DNA from 4 places in the Arthrobacter sp. Soil761 genome. Region 3 is predicted to be linked to each of the others. Evidence: predicted binding sites of a transcription regulator. Region 3 holds the regulator's gene; each other region holds the start of a gene.

The links. Region 3 encodes LexA, which represses DNA repair genes until DNA is damaged. Its sites were predicted from a motif close to TCGAACANNTGTTCGA; they were not measured.
Region 1: the regulator LexA is predicted to act here: its motif matches at 2,947-2,962, upstream of ASG79_RS03655 (LexA family protein).
Region 2: the regulator LexA is predicted to act here: its motif matches at 1,796-1,811, upstream of ASG79_RS15970 (shikimate dehydrogenase).
Region 4: the regulator LexA is predicted to act here: its motif matches at 1,407-1,422, upstream of ASG79_RS09930 (DUF6504 family protein).

Annotation. Positions count from the first base shown of each region.
Region 1 is NZ_LMSF01000002.1:258,781-263,271, forward strand. It holds gene ASG79_RS03625 (EAL domain-containing protein) at 1-4, shown strand, start outside; gene ASG79_RS03630 (DUF6480 family protein) at 82-318, opposite strand; gene ASG79_RS03635 (hypothetical protein) at 453-767, shown strand; gene ASG79_RS03640 (glycerophosphodiester phosphodiesterase) at 764-1,588, opposite strand; gene ASG79_RS03645 (hypothetical protein) at 1,631-1,894, opposite strand; gene ASG79_RS03650 (Cof-type HAD-IIB family hydrolase) at 2,006-2,824, opposite strand; gene ASG79_RS03655 (LexA family protein) at 2,976-3,407, shown strand; gene ASG79_RS03660 (Y-family DNA polymerase) at 3,432-4,491, shown strand, end outside.
Region 2 is NZ_LMSF01000028.1:308,567-313,057, forward strand. It holds gene ASG79_RS15960 (MFS transporter) at 1-656, opposite strand, end outside; gene ASG79_RS15965 (IclR family transcriptional regulator) at 891-1,757, shown strand; gene ASG79_RS15970 (shikimate dehydrogenase) at 1,905-2,786, shown strand; gene ASG79_RS15975 (bifunctional sugar phosphate isomerase/epimerase/4-hydroxyphenylpyruvate dioxygenase family protein) at 2,786-4,491, shown strand, end outside.
Region 3 is NZ_LMSF01000013.1:17,683-22,173, forward strand. It holds gene ASG79_RS10945 (histidinol-phosphate transaminase) at 1-501, opposite strand, end outside; gene ASG79_RS10950 (LysM peptidoglycan-binding domain-containing protein) at 610-1,011, opposite strand; gene lexA (transcriptional repressor LexA) at 1,365-2,099, shown strand; gene ASG79_RS10960 (ATP-dependent DNA helicase) at 2,178-4,238, opposite strand; gene hflX (GTPase HflX) at 4,231-4,491, opposite strand, start outside.
Region 4 is NZ_LMSF01000012.1:400,337-404,827, forward strand. It holds gene ASG79_RS09925 (DNA polymerase III subunit alpha) at 1-1,000, opposite strand, end outside; gene ASG79_RS09930 (DUF6504 family protein) at 1,020-1,370, opposite strand; gene ASG79_RS09935 (hypothetical protein) at 1,503-1,892, shown strand; gene ASG79_RS09940 (chorismate mutase) at 1,920-2,243, opposite strand; gene ASG79_RS09945 (VOC family protein) at 2,260-2,682, shown strand; gene ASG79_RS09950 (SOS response-associated peptidase) at 2,778-3,539, opposite strand; gene ASG79_RS09955 (mycoredoxin) at 3,672-3,929, shown strand; gene ASG79_RS09960 (biotin/lipoate A/B protein ligase family protein) at 3,969-4,491, opposite strand, start outside.

The DNA of each region.
Region 1 (4,491 bases), on a different contig from region 3:
CTGACACACAGCACGCTCACACCTGAGGCGAGCAGCGCGGCGCATGGCATGACGCCAGACGCCGCGCCTGCCATTTAACCGCTATTCGGAGTGGCCCTGGTCCCGGCTCATCTGGCCCTCGGCCGGCGGCGTCTCTCCCGGGGGCACTCCCCCGCCCGGTTCCAGCCCGGTGACATTGCCCTCCGCCGGGTCGGGGTTTGGCGAACCGGCCGCCTCCCTGCTGCGCTGCTCCGCCAGGTGCGGCTGGGCGGAGCCAACGTCTTCCTTCCCCGGGCGGTCGGGGTTCGCGGGGTCATTCTCCGGATGGTAAGTGCTCATGCTGGTCTTCCTTCCTCTCCGGCTGCGGTCCGATTCCCCAGCACTGGACTAATTGTAAGCATGCTGATAATTCTGGAGGAGTAGGGCCGGTATGCCGCTGGGCGCCGGCACGCAATGTCGGAAGGAGCAGTCAGATGGGAATCGGCGACAGCATCGGCAAGGCAGCAGAAAACGCCATGGAGGACCTGGCCGGAACATCCAAGCCGACGGAGAAGATGGATGTTCCCGACCCCACGAACCCCAATGACGACGTGGAAGTCCACTCGTCCCTGAGTGAAGGTTCAAATGCCATGGAGGCGGAGAAGCAGAAGGCGCCCGGCCTCAAGACAGGGGCTGCCCCGGAACCGGTCTCCAACCGTCCCCTGGGCGGTGACACCGACGAAACTGACCCTGGCCAGGCGGACCGCGACGGCCTTACCGGCGACGCCACCGCGCCGTCCGGAGGCTAGGAACCCGGCACAGGCGGGTGGCCCTGCGGCCACTCCCCGCGCTCCATGAGCACTTCGCGAAGCAGGTCCGCGCGGTCCGTGACGATGCCGTCCGCGCCCAGGTCGAGGAGGCGGTGCATTTCCGCGGCATCGTTGATGGTCCAGACGTGCACCGCCAGGCCAAGGGCGTGGGCGCGGCGGATGAACCCGGCGGTGACCACAGGGATCCGTCCATAGCGGACGGGGACCTGCAGCGCATGGACGTCCCTGAGCACCCGGCGCATGAGCCGGTGGAACACCGGGCGTGGAAGCACGGGGCCCAGCAGGGTGAAAAGGGCATTGGAGGACACGCCGGCGGAGGAGGCAACCGGCCGGCTGAGCAGTTTCAGCACCGCCCGCCGTCGACGGTCCGAAAAACTGGTGACCAGCACCCGCTGGTGCACTTGGTGCCGCTCGATGGCGGCGGCCGTGCTGTGGACGGAGCCCCAGTCCTTGACGTCCAGGTTCAGCCGGGCGTGTGGCAGCTGGGTCACCAATTCATCGAACGTCGGGATGGGCTCGCGGCCGTTGATCCTGGCCTTGGCGACGTCCGCGGCCGGCAGGTCCGCCACGCGGCCGCTGCCGTCGGTCAGGCGGTCCAGGGCTTCATCGTGGAAGAGCAGCAGCACGCCGTCGGCCGTGGTGTGCACGTCCGTTTCCAGGTACCGGAAGCCCAGTTCGACGCCGGAGCGGAACGCGGCCATCGAGTTTTCCAGCCCCTCAGCCGAGAACCCGCGGTGGGCCATGGCGATGGGTAGCTGCCGCCCGGCGTCGTCCTTGTGCTCGAAAAAGGGCAGGGTCACAATGTGAGCGTACCCGAGCCGCGCGGGGTTGGGGCCGGCGGGTCAGTCAGCGCAGTCGGTTTCCCCGCATGGCACAATGTCCACCCCGTCGCCGCAGTGCAGGAGCGTCCGGCCGCGGCCGCCGTCCAGGTGGACCCAGACTGCCGTGTGGTCGGCGGTGATGGTGTCCACCACGCCGCCTGCCTCAAAACCGGGCGACAGCAGGACGCGGACCCGGTCGCCCTGGCGCAGCTGCTTCCAGTGCGGAGCCGGGGTTGCTGGCCGGTGCGGCCCATCGGCCATGTGCTGTTTGACGTTCCTTGCCATGGTTGCCCCCTATGAGCCGGCGTAAGTCGTGCCTGCTTTCCATGGTTCACGCTAGGGGGCGAAGGTAAACGCCAGGTGAGCGGCAGCTGTGAATACGGGGGGCTGCTGCGGTCAGGAAAACTGGACGCCCAGGGAGGCGAGCCGCGCCTCCAAAACCTGGGCCACGCCGTCGTCGTCAAAATGCGGTGCCTGCTGCCCCGCCGCGCGGATGGCCTCCGGATGGCCGCTGGCCATGGCATAGCCGTGACCCGCCCACCGGAGCATCTCGATGTCATTGGGCATGTCGCCGAAGGCCACCACATCCGCGGCATCAATGCCCAGCCCCGAAGCGTACTCGGCCAGGGTAACGGCCTTGTTGACCCCCGGCAGGGAGAGTTCCAGCATGGCAACGCCGGGCGAGGAGTGGGTCGTCGCGGCCAGGTGCTCGACGGCGGGTGCCACCTCGGCGAGGAAATCATCGGGTGTGCCGTCGCGGACGATGGCAAGGAATTTGACCACCGAATCGTCACTGGTGAGCGTGTCCTTCAGCGGGGCCGGGGTGAATTCGGCCAGCAGCTCGCTGGATTCATTTTCGATGAAGCCCGGTTCCAGATGGAATCCGGTGAGCGTTTCCGCTGCGAACAGGGCCGCGGGGCGGAGCGCCTTGATGATGCCGCGGACCTCCAGGACGGTGTGGATCGCCAGGGTGCGGGCGGAGACCAGGCGGTCCGCCTCCAGGTCCCAGACCACGGCACCGTTGGAGCAAATCACCCGTCCCGTGTGGCCCAGCTGCTCCTCGAGGGGGTGCAGCCAGCGCGGCGGACGGCCCGTGACAAACACGAGCTCGACGCCGGCATCGCGGCAGGCGTGGAAGGCGCGGATGGTGCGGGGGCTGATTTTTCCGTCGTGCCCAAGGATCGTTCCGTCAATATCGCTTGCTACCAGCCGCATGATGCCAGTCTACGTGGGGGTTTGCGCACCGTCGCCGCCGGAGCGTCCGCTTCGGGTCCGCGGGCTGTCCAGGGACGGCCGGGGTGGTGCCGTTGTCAGTCTCCGGGTCTACACTGAAACTATCGAACATATATTCGAATAAGGGTGTGTTGTGGGCGTTATTATCGGTCCCCGCGTGATAGATGCGGGCGCCTCGTTATTCACGGTACTGATCTCCCCCGTGGCGGTGGCGGCAGGGTTTCCGTCTCCTGCGCAGGACTACTTTGACGGGCGGATCGACTTGAACGCGCACCTCATCAAGGACATCACCAGCACCTTCGTGGTCCGGGTCACCGGGGACTCCATGGAGGGCGCCGGCATCAGCGACGGTGACGAACTGATCGTGAACCGGGCACTGGAGCCGAAGGACGGGTGTGTGGTGATTGCGGTGCTGGACGGGGAGCTGACGGTTAAGCGCCTCCGCATCACCGGCACCGGCGTGGTGCTGCAGGCGGAGAACCCCAAATATCCGGATATCCACGTCCCCGCCCTGTCCGAGCTGACCATCTGGGGTGTCGCCACCAGGTGCCTGCACCACGTCTGAGATATTCCACGTTTGAGGAGCAGCATGCCTAAGCCGGTGCTCATGCGGCGGATGCCGCAGATCGCCCACGTGGATGTCAACTGCTTCTACGCCTCCGCGGAGCGCGCCTTCGACCCCTCCCTGGAGGGCCGCCCGCTGGTGGTGCTGTCCAACAATGACGGCTGCGCGGTGACGCGCTCCCCCGAGGCGAAGGCCCTGGGCATCGCCACCGGCGAGCCCTGGTTCAAGCTCGCGCCGCGGGCCAAGGAGTGGGGCCTGGTGGCGAAGTCCAGCAACTATGAGCTCTACGGGGACATCAGCTCCCGGGTGATGGAGCTGCTGGGCAGGTACTCGGCGTGGCTGGAGGTTTACAGCATCGACGAAGCGTTCCTGGGCGTGAAGGGAAAACCGGACGAGCTGCTGGCCCTGGGCCGCAGGATGAAAGAGGCCGTGCGGCGGCACGTGGGGGTGCCGGTCTGCGTGGGCATCGCCCCCACCAAGACCCTGGCAAAGCTCTGCAACAAGTGGGCCAAGAACAACGCCGCTTTTGGCGGGGTCTGCCTCTGGGAGTCGGTCCCGGCCGACGTTCGCGAGGCCCTCATGGGCCGGTTGCCGGTGGACGAGGTGTGGGGCATTGCCGGGCGGCTGATGAAGCGGCTCAACGTGTTGGGCATCTTCACCGTGCTGGACCTGGTCCGGGCGGATCCGGTGGCGATCAGGGACAAGTTTTCGGTGGTGCTGATGCGCACCGTCCTGGAACTGCGCGGCACCCCGTGCATTCCCATGGAGGAGGAGCGCATCGGCCGCGACCAGCTGATATTTTCCCGTTCCTTCGCCACTCCCGTGACCACCGCCGCCGGCCTGCGCGAGGTTCTGAGCATCTACGGGCAGCAGGCGAGCGCCAGGCTGTCCAAGCACGGACTGCAGGCGAAAGTGCTGACGGCCTTCGCTGCCACGTCCCCCTTCAGGGATTACGAACAGGCCTACCCTTCGGTCTGCGTCTCGTTGCCCATGCCCACCGCGGATCCACTCCTGCTCACCAAAGCCGCCCACGCGCTGCTGCCCAATATCCGGGATGGACTGAAATATGCCAAAGCGGGCCTGA
Region 2 (4,491 bases), on a different contig from region 3:
GGCTCGTGCAGCGTGCGGCGGATGAAGAAGGCAACCATGACCACGACGGCGCTGAGCCAGAACGGGACGCGCCAGCCGATGCCGTACTTGATCTCATCCGGCAGGGCCAGGACGGGGATGAAGACCAGGGCGGCGAGGATCTGGCCGCCCTGGGTACCGGTGAGGGTCCAGGACGTAAAGAAGGAACGCTGGTTGTCCGGAGCGTGCTCCAGGGTCATGGACGAGGCGCCGGCCTGCTCACCGGCGGCGGAGAGGCCCTGGCACAGGCGGGCCAGCACCAGCAGGACCGGGGCCCACCAGCCGACCGTGTGGAAGTCGGGGAGGCAGCCGATCACGAACGTCGACGCGCCCATGAGCAGCAGGGTAAACATCAGGACCTTCCGGCGGCCCACCCGGTCGCCGAAGTGGCCCAGGATGATGGCGCCCACGGGACGTGCCACGTAGGCGAAGCCGAAGGTGGCGAAGGACATGATGGCAGCGTTGGTGTCTGCATCGGGAAAGAAGACCTTGGGGAAGATCAGCGCCGCAGCGGATCCGAAGATGAAGAAGTCGTAGTATTCGACGGCGCTGCCCAGGAAGCTGGCGAGGGCTGCTTTCCTGGGCGTCCCGGCACGGGTGAGGGCACCCGCCCCGGCGGACGGAAGTGTCTGGCTCATGGTGTTCCTTTGGTGTGACGACATTGTCGCGGATGGATCTGGAGGTCGCAGCCGCCGCTGCCTTGGTGCGGGCGGGGCGCGATGCGGCTGGAGTCCGGAAGAAGACCCGGCGTCAGTAGCCACATGGTGGGAGCTACTTGTGCGATATAGAAACTATGACTGTGAGGGCAGTCACCTGTCAAGAAAATAATCACCATCTAGAAATAGCTCTCACATTGTGGCAACATGATTGCCATGAGTGTGAACCAAACCACAGCGGCCAATGAAGAATCCGCTGCTGCCCCTGCCGCCACGGAGCCCGTGAACGCCATGCCCCCGGAGGCGAAGGTTGGCGCGCGTCCTGCGGAACGCACGGACATGGTGGGCAAGGCCCTGGGCCTGCTTGTCCTCCTGGGGGACGAACCCCGCGGTGCCAGCGCCGCGGAAATTTCCCGCCGCGCGGAACTGCCGTTCAGCACAACCTACCGGCTGCTCGGATCCCTGACCCGTGACGGCTTTGTTGACTACGAGCCGGACGGCCGCCGCTACCACCTGGGCCTGCGCATCTTCCAGCTGGGCCAGCGGGTCTCCAACCACCACGGTTTCGCGGGCACTGCCATGCCCATCCTGCGCCGGGTGACCGAGCAGACCGGGGAAGCCACCATCCTCAGCGTCCGGGACGGCCTGCACCACCTCACCGTCAGCAAGGTGGACGGGCCGCAGATCTTCCGCGTCACCAGCGATCCGGGCCACCTGGGCTCCTTGTCCACCACTGCCGTCGGCAAGGCCCTGGTGGCATTCGCCGAGGATGCGGAACGGGAGCGGCTGCTCGCGGAACTCCCGCTCGAGGCGCTCACCGCCCGCTCCATCACCGACCGGGACGCGTTCCGGGCGGAAATCGAGGAGGTGCGCCGCCGCGGCTACGCGGTCATGGATGAGGAGAACGAGGCCGGCATGCGTGCCGTGGCGGTGCCCCTGCTCAACAGCCAGGGCCACGCCTTTGCCTCCCTGGCGACGGCCGTTCCGGTCTTCCGCCTGAGCCTCGAGGAGCTGGAGGCCCACGTCCCCGTCCTGGTCGATGCGGCAGCCGAGTTGGCTGCACGCCTTCCGCAGCGCGGCTAAGGCGCCTGTGCCGTTACTCAAAATATTTGGTTCGTATCTCGAACAGTAGTGCGAGAAGTGAACAAATGCTGTACTGTAATCCCTATCACCGGCGCAGCCCATCCCCGCATGGACACTGCCGGTGCCGTTACCAAAGGAGCTGCACGGATGAGTATTCGAACTGAGTCCTACCTCGTGGGACTGGTTGGAGACGGTGTCACGCCGTCGCTCACGCCGCCCATGCACGAACGGGAAGGTGACGTGCAGGGCCTGCGTTACCTCTACCGCCCCATCGACCTCCTGGAGCTGGGCCTGGCGGGCGAGTCCGTCGGCAGCATCCTGCAGAGCGCCCGGACGCTGGGCTTCAATGGGTTGAACATCACCCATCCCTGCAAGCAGCTGGTCCTGGAGCACCTTGACGAAATCTCCCCGGACGCCCGCCGCCTGGGCGCCGTCAACACCGTGGTGATCCGGGACGGCCGCTTCATCGGCCACAACACCGACTTCTCCGGCTTCGCCGCGGCACTGGCTTCCGGCCTCCCCGGGGCGTCGCTGGACCGCGTGGTCCAGCTCGGTGCCGGCGGTGCCGGATCTGCCGTCGCCTACGCCCTGCTGACCGCCGGCGTCAGGACCCTGCACCTGGTGGACGTGGACCCGGGACGCGCGGCAGCCCGGGCCGCCGAGCTCCAGGGCTTCTTCCCGGACAGCACCGTCACGGCAGGTACGACGGCGGAGCTGCCGCAGCTGATGCGCGTGGCCGACGGCCTGGTGCACTGCACCCCCGTGGGGATGGCCGCCCACCCCGGCGTGCCGCTGGACCTGGACCTGCTGGAGTCCCGGCACTGGGTGGCGGATATCGTCTACCGCCCCATCGACACGGAACTGGTCCGCGGCGCCCGGGCCAAGGGCTGCGACGTCCTGGACGGCGGCCGGATGGCCGTGGGCCAGGCCGCGGACGCGTTCCGGATCTTCACCGGCCTGGACGCGGACCCGGACCGCATGCGCGCCCACTTCCTGGAGCTCGTGGCAGCGGAAGAGGTGGCTGCCTGATGCGCACCGGAATCGCCACTGTCTGCCTGTCCGGAACCCTCAAAGAGAAGATGCAGGCCTGCGCCATTGCAGGCTTCGACGGCATCGAGATCTTCGAGCAGGACCTGGTGACGTCCCCGCTGAGTCCCGAGGACGTCCGCAAGCTGGCCGCCGACCTGGGCCTTGGCCTGGATCTTTACCAGCCCTTCCGGGATTTCGACGGCGTCAGCCCGGACCTGCTGAAGGCCAACCTCCGCCGGGCCGAGGCCAAGTTCCGGCTCATGGCCCGCCTGGGCATGGACACCATCCTGGTCTGCTCCAACGTTGCCACCGCCACCATCGACGACGACGGCCTCCGCACCGAGCAGCTGGCACAGCTTGCCAACCTGGCCGGCGACCACGGCGTCAAGGTGGCCTATGAAGCGCTTGCGTGGGGCAAGTACGTCAACGACTACGAGCATGCCTACCGGCTGGTGGAGATGGTTGACCATCCCAATCTGGGCACCTGCCTGGACTCCTTCCACATCCTGTCGCGGGACTGGGAAACCGCCCACATTGAGGCATTCAACCCGGAGAAGATCTTCTTCGTCCAGGTTGCGGACGCCCCCAAGCTCTCCATGGATGTGCTGTCCTGGAGCCGGCACTACCGGGTGTTCCCGGGCGAGGGCCAGTTTGAGCTGGCCAAGTTCATGGGCCACGTGGTCCGGGCCGGGTACACCGGACCCGTCTCGCTGGAAGTCTTCAATGACGTTTTCCGCCAGTCGGACGTGGAGCGGACGGCCGTGGATGCCATGCGGTCGCTCATCTGGCTTGAAGAACAGAGCGCCAAATGGCTGGCCGGTACCGAAGCCGCACCAGGCAACGGAGCAGCGCTCCGCCGTCGTTACCCCATGGAGCTTGCCACCCTGCCCAAGGTGAACGAACCCGCGGGCTTCAACTTTGCCGAGGTCAAGGCGGACGACACCGCGCAGCTGGAGAAACTCCTGGGCCAGCTGGGCTTCGCCTTCGAGGGCAGGCACCGCACCAAGGACGTCCAGCTGTGGACCATGGGCCAGGCCCGGGTGATCATCAACGAACAGGCGGCCCGGCATGCCGAGCCGGCCATTGCCGCACTGGGGTTCGACGTCGATTCCCCCGTGATTGCCTCGGCGCGCGCCCAGCAGCTCAAGGCCCCCGTGGTGGCCCGCAAGGTGCAGGCGGACGAGGAAGTCTTCCAGGGCATCTCCGCGCCCGATTCCACCGAGATCTTTCTCTGCCAGGGCAGCCCGGACGGCACGGCGGCGTGGACCCACGAGTTCGGGGAGGGGCTGGAACACCCGTCCGCCGGAGCCAGTGCCGTGATCGACCACGTCAACCTTGCCCAGCCGTGGCAGCACTTCGACGAAGCTGTCCTCTTCTACACCAGCGCCCTGGCCCTGGAGCCGCAGCCGTTCGCGGAGGTGCCAAGCCCCGGCGGGCTGGTGCGCTCGCAGGTCATGCAGACCTCCGACGGCGCGGTGCGGCTGGTGCTCAACCTCGCCCCCATCCAGCAGGCACGGAGCGAGGTCCGCAAGATCTACCAGGAGCACATCGCCTTTGCCGTGGACGATCTCGTGGCCACAGCCCGGGCAGCCCGGGAACGGGGCCTGGAATTCCTGCAGATCCCGGCCAACTACTACGAGGACCTGGACGCCCGGTTCGACCTGGAGCCCGGGTTCCTGGCCACCCTGCAGGAGCTGAACCTGCT
Region 3 (4,491 bases):
CGAGCAGAGGAAGACGATGTTGGGCCGCAGCTCCTCGACCTGCCGGGCGGCGGATTCGGCGCTCAGGTCGTAGCCTTCCGAGCGCACTCCCGTGATGTATTGGGTGTCGGTTCCGCTGGCGAGCAGGGGGTACATGGAGTACGTGGGTGGAAAGCCCAGGGCGGTGCGGCCGGGGCCGCCGAAGGCCTGGAGGATCTGCTGCAGGACCTCGTTGGAGCCGTTGGCTGCCCAGAGGTTTGATTCGTCGAGCCCGTGCCCCAGGTATTCCGCGAGAGCTTTCCGCAGGTCGGTGAATTCCCTGTCCGGGTACCGGTTGAGGCCTGCAGCTGCTTCCGTGACCGCCGCGCTGATGGCGGCGCGCACGTCCGCCGGAACACCATGGGTGTTCTCATTGACGTTCAGCAAAATGGGAACGTCCAGTTGGGGTGCCCCGTAGGGGGTCAGCCCGCGAAGATTGCTGCGGAGGGGAAGTCGGTTCAGACGCTCTAGCTGGTCGTTCACCTGAACAGTTTAGTTGCCGCGGCAACTACCGGAAAATGTGACGGATTCTGTTCGCCACCGGCGTTGCTGTCCCGGTCATCTTTCTCAAAGGCCAACACCAGGTGCCGCTCAGTGCGTGGGGACGAACAGCTGCTGCCCCGGCAGCACAGCGGCGGCCGGAAGGTTGTTGAGCTGGACGATGTCCGCCACCACGTCCCGGGCATCGCGGTCCGGAGCAACAGCGCCTGCGATGCTCCACAACGACTGGCCCGCCTGCACCGTCACGGTGACCGTCGGCGTCACGGCCAAATCCGCAGCTGAATCGGATGCCTTGGCCGGTGCGTTGAAAAGTCCGGACAGGGACAGCAGGAGTACCGCGAGGAGCACAAGCGGAACTCCGATCAGGACGATCCGCCCCCGGCGGGTCAGCCGCAGGGGCGCTGCTGACGGCGTCCGGCGCTGCGAGGGCTTCCGGGTCTGCAGGGAAACGCGGTGCGTAGGTGAAACCTGGTGAAGAGATAAAGCTGACATGAACTAAGCCCTCCTGGACCTGCCGTGCTGCCCGGGTGTCCGCCCGCTGCCGCCCTGCCGTTCACACCGTGTCCGGAGCTCCTCCGGCCATGTTTTCGAACGGGGCAATCGCTGGTTAGAACACATGTTCGAACTTTGCTTGTTAAGTTTTAGCACCTATCAACGAACAATGTCGAGACTCGCTAGAACAAATGTTTGGAAAAGCAATGTGGCTGGCCTAGCTTTGAACCAAAGAACAACCACCACTGAAGTTGAACAGCAGGGTCTGACAATGACAGTGGGAGTCCTTCCGGCGGCGCTGTGGAACAGGCCGCAACGGAAGATCCGGCGGCAAGCGAAAGGCATTGGCGAATATGGCAGCAGCAGCCGCCGGGGGCAGGACCGCCCCGCAACCCAGGAAGACCGCCAAGGGCTTGACCCCCCGGCAGAAGAAGATCCTCGAAACCATCCAGCGCTCGGTCAATGACAACGGCTACCCGCCCTCCATGCGGGAGATCGGCGACACGGTTGGCCTGGCCAGCCTGTCCAGCGTGACCCACCAGCTCTCGCAGCTGGAGAAGCTGGGTTACCTGCGGCGCGACCCCAAACGGCCGCGGGCCATGGAGGTGCTGATGCCCCTCACGCTGGACAGCGGAAGCAATGCCGCCGGCGCCTCCCCCGCGCCGCAGGCCACGGGCGGCGGTGCCACGGTAACGGAGCTGCCCACCGCGCTGGATACGGCCATGGTTCCGCTGGTTGGCCGGATTGCTGCCGGCGGTCCCATCCTCGCTGAGCAGCTCGTGGAGGATGTCATGCCGCTCCCCCGCCAGCTGGTCGGCCAGGGCGAGCTCTTCATGCTTAGGGTGGCCGGCGACTCCATGGTGGATGCCGCCATCTGTGACGGTGACTGGGTGGTGGTGCGGCGCCAGGCGGACGCAGCCAACGGGGACATCGTTGCTGCCCTGCTGGATGACGAGGCAACCGTCAAGACATTCCGCCAGCGCGACGGCCACACCTGGCTGCTGCCCCAAAACACGCAGTACGAACCCATTCTGGGCGACCATGCCACCATCATGGGCAAGGTTGTCTCGGTCCTGCGTTCCCTCTGACCGGGTCTCCCGCGAAGGGACGGCCTGCCGGAAATTGCACGGCGGCTGCCCCCGCTGGCGTCGTTCGCCTGCCGGGCCCTACGTGGCCGCGTCCGCGCCCAGCCTGGCCAATGCCGCCAGCGCCTTGCTGCGGTCCGTGGTAGCCCAGAACGGCGGCAGAGCGCCGCGGAGGAATCCGGCGTAGCGCTCTGTTGCCAGCCGGGAATCCAGAACGGCCACCACGCCCTTGTCTCCCGTGGACCGGATCAGGCGGCCGGCACCCTGGGCCAGCCTGATGGCGGCATGCGTGGCCGAGACGGACATGAAGCCGTTTCCGCCGGCCTGGGCCACGGCACGCGAACGCGCGGTCATCAGCGGATCATCCGGCCTGGGGAACGGGATGCGGTCGATCACCACCAGGCGGCAGGAGCCTCCCGGAACGTCAACCCCCTGCCACAGGGACATAGTCCCGAAGAGGCAGGTGTCCGGTTCGTCGGCGAACTGCTTCACCAAAGCGGTCATGGTCGACTCGCCCTGGCAGAGGACAGTCACATCGAGCTTCGGCCGCAGGGCGTCGGCAGCCTCTTCGGCAGCCCGTCGGGATGAAAACAGGCAGAGGGCACCCCCGCCGGACGCTTTGATGAGCGCTTCCAGTTCCTCCAGCGCCTCCGGCGAAACGCCGCGGCCCGGCTTTGGCAGGTGGCCGGCCACGTAGAGGATGCCCTGTTTCGGGTAGTCGAAGGGCGAGCCGACATCCACACCCGTCCAGCTGGGTGCGCCGTCGCCGATAAGGCCCAGTCCCCCGGCCGCGGGTTCAAATGCCGAGCCAATGGCGAGGGTTGCGGACGTCAGCACGACGGTGTGCCCGGCGAAGAGTCCTTCCCGGAGCCTGCCTGCCACGGACAGCGGCGCGATGTTGACCAGCACCGGGGCATTGTCATCGGGCTGGGAATATCCCTGGCCGGGATCGAACGTGCCGGCCCGGGAAAACCACACGACCTCGCGGTTTTCACGGGCAGCAATAAGCCGCTCACACAATTCCAGGATGAGCATGAGGCGGGACCGGGCCAGCTGGCGGCCGCCGTCGGCCGTGGCGTTGCTGTCCCCCTTGGAATCGGACAACGCGGCCCGGCACGCCTCCCGCAACTGGTCCATGCAGTCCAGCTGTTCGTCGTTCAGCCCGTTGGGAAGCAGGCCGCTGGGCGCACCGGCGAGGGCCAGTTCAAGGTTTGCGGCTGCGGCGTTCAGCGCGTCCACCGTGATGGCGGTATGTTTGCGGGCGCCGGAAGCGGCAGCGTGGACCATGGCCACCGACAGCTGACCGGACACGGCTCCGGTGACCCGGTCCTGCAACTCGTGCGCTTCATCCACCACCACGACGTCGTACTCGGGCAGGACTGCAAGTCCTTCGAAGGCGCTGACGGCCAGCATGGCGTGATTCGTCACCACCACATCTGCCTCGGCTGCGTCCTGCCGGGCCAGCTCGCTGAAGCACTCGGCGGCCATGGGGCACTTTTGGGCCCCCAGGCACTCCATGGAAGTGACGGAGACCTGGCGCCAGGCACGGTCCGTCACACCCGGCAGGAGCTCATCCCGGTCCCCGGTGGCCGTCTTCTCCGCCCACTCGCGGAGCCGCACCACCTCCTTGCCAAGCTGGGACGAGGGTCCGCCCACGGAGGCGGCAAAGTGCGGGACGCTGGTGTCTTCGCCCAAAGAGAAAAGCTGACCCTCGGAAGGCTCCTCGGAGGGGAACCCGCCTTCCAGTTTGTGCCGGCAGACATAGTTTGACCGGCCTTTCACCAAGGCAACCTTGACCGGCCGTTCCAGGGCCGGGGTGATGTTCTTCAGCAGCCGCGGCAGGTCCCTGCCAACAATCTGGGTTTGCAGGGCCAGCGTGGCCGTGGACACCAGAGCGGGCTTGTTGCTCTCCAGGGCGTGGGCGATGAGCGGCACCAGGTAGGCCAGCGACTTGCCCGTGCCCGTGCCCGCCTGGACCAGCAGGTGGTTGCCGGTTTTGATGGCCCGGGCCACCTGCCGGGCCATCTCGTGTTGTCCGGTGCGGCTTTGTCCGCCCATGCCGGCGACGGCGCGGTCGAGCAGTTCGATGACGAACTGCTCGCCGGCCGTCTGCGCGGTTTCGCCGGCGGCGGGGTCACTCATTGACGATGAATGGTTCCAGTTCGGACGCCAGGCCCTCGCGGACCTTCACCGCAGCCCTGGTACCTGCCTCAACGTGGTCAACGCTGAGGATTTCAGCGTCGGACTCATGGAGCTTGCTGACCAGGTCTCCGCGGTCATACGGGATGAGGAGTTCCATCTTGACCGAAGGCCGGGGAATGGCTTCGCTGATGGCCTTCAGCAGTTCCGGGATGCCCTCACCCGTCCGGGCCGAGACCACCACATGCCGCGGTTC
Region 4 (4,491 bases), on a different contig from region 3:
GGCAGCGCTGGATCAGTTCGGCGTGCGGATCCTGGCTGATCCCAATAACCGATGCTTCCGGAACCACTGGCTGCTTCCACCCCATATCGGTGCTGGGGTCGATCCGGCAGAGGTCGGCGAGCGCCTCTGTTTGCGCCATCAGCTGTTTGAGGTCTGCTGCACCGTAACCGGCAGCGGAAATGATTTCCTTTCCCAGTCCCAGCATTTGTTCGGAGGTTTTCAGCCAGCCCTGCCCGGTGGGCTGCAGGAGCGGTTCACCTGCAAGTTCCGGAAGGGACTTCAGGGTCCGGGCAGAATCCAGGACGTCGGCGGTTGGTGCGCCGTCTGCGGCACAGTACCTGACGGCGTTGGTGAGGATGGCGGGTACGTGGTGTTCCTCTGCGAGCCTGAGCATGCGGACTGCATGTGCGGTGCTGAAGGGAGTCCCCGGAGCGCTGAGCTGGGAGACAATTTCCGCCACGACCGTTCCAGCGGGCATGGCATCCAGCCATTGCTTGAACAGGGTCCGTGGACGCAGGTAGCGCCGGCCACCCATGGCCCGTCCGACGTCGGAATCCGGTCCAATCAGGACGGTCAGCACCGGCTTGAGGGTCTGGGGGTCAAGGGTGCGGGAGGCGAGTTCGGCACGGGTGACCGCGGCGGGCACCGCTCCCCCGGCTTTCCCCGAGGTCCTGGCGTGGGAATCGGAAACCAGCCGGCACAGCGCACGGTACCCGGCACCGTTGTTGTGGCCGCGGGCCAGCACCACCACCCTGCCGGATACCTGTGTGCGGTGATCGCCGTCGTCGTCAAATACTGCAAGGTCCACCCCCACTATGGGGTCGATGCCCGCCGCCATGCAGGCCTTGAGGTGCTTGATGGTGCCGTACAGCCCGTCCCGGTCGGTGCAGGCAAGGGCCGTTGCGCCGTCGGCTGCGGCCGCCATTGCCAGCTCTTCAGGCCAGGAGACACCGTAGTGGGCACTAAATGCCGTGGAAACGTGGAGGTGGGTAAAGCTCATGGTGATGGGAGGTGGGGATTCATGCGGTTTTGGGGCGAAGGCCGTCATGGATCCGCAGCAGCCGCCAACGGCCACTGCGGATATGGCGGGTCAGGTCAAGGGTGAGGGGTTCGGCAACGGCAGGTTCTCCTGGCCCCATCGGGCGGGACGCCACTTTGGCAGGCAGTACCTGGACCCGCCAGATTTCGTGGTCCACCACGCCCGGTCCGCTTCCCAGCGGAGCCCGGGTATCCTCTGCCCACCATTGCCGGCGTTCATACCAGCGGACAGGTTCGGCACAGACGATGTATGACGTTCCTGCCCACGTCAGGGATTCCGGCTGCCCGGAAGCGGAGCACACCACGTCAACGGACTCGCTGAACATGCCCACGTGCGCCTCCCTGCAGCTGCAGATTTTGACCCTTATTCGAATATGTATTCGAACGAATCCAGTCTACGCCGGGGAGGCAGCAAAACATAGGCGGGGGTGGACGGAGCGTGCGGCAGGGAGCAGGATGATGGCATGAGTACCGATGACGCACTCCTGAAGCAGGCAAGCATCAAGACCCAGGACTCCACCCTGGTTGCACGGTTCGACATCGACGGCACCATTCCGGACTCCGGGGCCTATGTGGTGGGCCTGATGGGAGCCTCGCCGGATTATTCCATGCAACGACGGCTGTGCATTGAGTTCATGAACGGGGAGGCAATCGCCTGCTACTCGTTCAACCGGGACCAGGGAATCGAGGAAGACTACGACCTGTCGGGAGTGTCCCACTCGGACAACAGCATTACCGGGAGCTTTCCCGCGACGGCCTTGACCGGGCTGGGGCAGGGCCATGTCCTGTCAGCCTTCAGTGAGGCGGACGGCCGGGAGTTCCAGCACGGGGTGCCGGTGGAGGAAGCCCTTTAGGGCTCCTCCGCCAGCCCCCGGAACAGGTCAGCTGTTTTCTTTGTGGATCCGCAGTTCAAGTTCAATAAACGCGGAGATCATCGCCCGGTAGGTTGCTTCGACGATGTCCGGATCGATGTCCTTTTTCTCTGCGGCGGACCGGACGTGCTCGATGATCCGCTCCACCCGGCCCGGGGCACGCACCTCTGCGTCATCACCCTTGAGGGTCCCGGCGATCCTGATCAGCCGTTCGCGGCGGGCAATGAGGGTGACAATCTGTTCATCCACCTCATCAACGGCAACCCGAACGGCAGCGAGCTGTTCCTTGTCGGCCCGGGCATCCCTATCGTTTCCTTGAATTGTCGCCATCATCTGACAGTATCGAAGCATGGAGCCAAGAGTCGACTTTATCTCCCTCGGAGTCCGCAATGTTCAGGCATCCCGCGACTTCTACGTTGATGGCCTTGGCTGGCCGGTCCACCGTGAGGTTGCCGGGGAAGTGCTGTTCATCCAGGTGAACCACGGCCTGGTGCTGTCCCTGTGGGACGTCCGCCAAATGCAGGCCGAAGCGGGCACCAGCCCTCCCGCCGGCATCCCCTGCATCACCCTCAGCCACAACGTCGCCGGTCCCGGGGACGTGGACAGGGTCATGGAAGAGGCCGCGGAGGCCGGCGCTGACATCATTGCCGAGCCGGTCACCCAGCCGTGGGGCGGCTACACGGGCTATTTTGCCGACCCCGACGGGTTCCGCTGGGAAGTGGCGTACAACCCCACCTGGGCAGTGGACGACGCCGGCAGGGTCACCGTCTGATCCCCGGCCTCACCATGAGGTGCGGCTGCTGGAGCTGGGCTGAAAAACAGGGCTGGGAAAACAGGCCGCTAGAACAGGGCGCTGGAACAGGGCAGCTAGAACAGGGCTTCGACCGGGCGGATCAGTTCGGGGCCGTTGTTGCGGACATTGCCCACTTCCTTGCCCACCGACTCCACCCGCCAGTCGGCCGCGGCATTCTTGACGCCGGACCGCACCAGGTCCACGAGTCCGGCGGCGTCATCCGCCTGCGGATCCAGCCATGCCTCCATGGTGTCCCTGTCCATGGGCAGGGGGACGCGGTCGTGCAGCTCCGTCAGCTTCCCGAAGATGGTGGATTCAGACCCCGGCGGAGGCGTGTCTGCCGTGAGGATGGACGTTGAGAGCAGCCAGCGGCCCGGATCCCCTTCGGGAACGGAGGGGTCCTTCCACCACTCGTAGAGGCCGGCGAAGACCAGCCCGTGGTCCGTGCCCGGGTGCACGTAGTAGGGCTGCTTCGACTTCCCAGGTCCCTGCTTCCATTCGTAGTAGCCATCGGCCGGGACCGCGCAGCGGCGGGACTGGACTGCCTTCCGGAACGCCGGCTTCTCCAGCACCGATTCGCTCCGGGCGTTGATCATGCGGGAACCGATTCCGGGGTCCTTGGCCCAGGACGGGACCATGCCCCAGCGTGCCACGTGCAGCTGGCGCACCTGCCGGGGCGCGGCACTGTCATCCACCAGGCGCTCCAGCACGATGGGGACGGCATCGGTGGGTGCCACGTTCCACGACGGCGGGATGCTCACCTCGCTCTCCAGCTCGGCATCGAACTCAGCCAGCAGGTCCCCCACGGCGCGTGCCATTACGTAGCGTCCACACATGGCACCAGCTTGCCACCGGCCGCCACAAACTGTCATCCGGCGCCGTTCCAGGCGTCAGGCACCGGGGAATACCGGCAGCCACGCTACGGTTGACGGTAAGGAAACCTTTCAAGCGACGTATAGGAGATCCCTGTGGACTTCACTCCCGAATCCGGCACCATCACCATGTTCTCCACCACCTGGTGCGGCTACTGCAACCGGCTCAAGAAGCAGCTGGACGCGCAGGGCATCGGCTACACGGAAGTCAACATCGAAGAGGTGGACGGCACTGCCGAACTCGTGGAGCAGCTGAACGGGGGCAACCGTACGGTTCCCACAGTGCTTTTCCCGGACGGCTCCGCAGCCACCAACCCGTCTGCTGCCGAGGTCAAGAGCCGGCTGGCTGCCTGACCGGCCCAAGACGCGGCATCGCCGCAACTTTAGTGCGGGTCATGCCCCCAGGCTGCTGAAGGAAGCAGTTTCCAGGGTGGCATGGCTCGCATATGTTTCCAGCAGGGACCGCTCAACGGCTGCCACGTCAAGGCCGGGCACCAGGTCGTTGGCGGCACCGGCGGTTGCCGGGTCCCAGTTCAGGCCGAGCGCGGCATAGCTGTCGGTGAGGACCTTGCGGATCGGGGCGGAATCCTCCACCACGATGACGGAGCTGAAGAGCCAGCCACCCGAGACCACACGCTGCGCGGTACCCACCAGTTTCACCCGCCGGGAGTTGTCCGCTGGATCCGTTCCATGCACGCTGAATTCACCGGGACAGTACTCGCCTGGGATTTCCCCCACCGCCGCCTGCACCCCAACGCCCCGCAGCGCCTGCGCAAAGAGCTCACCGAAGTAACCGAACCTGGTTTTGGAACCGGCGACGGCGTCCGCGTCCGGTTCGATATGGTCCACCACAAGGGTGCCACGGTGGTAGGCGGCCGCGCGTCCCCCCGCCCGCCGGACCAGGGGTTCGAAGCCG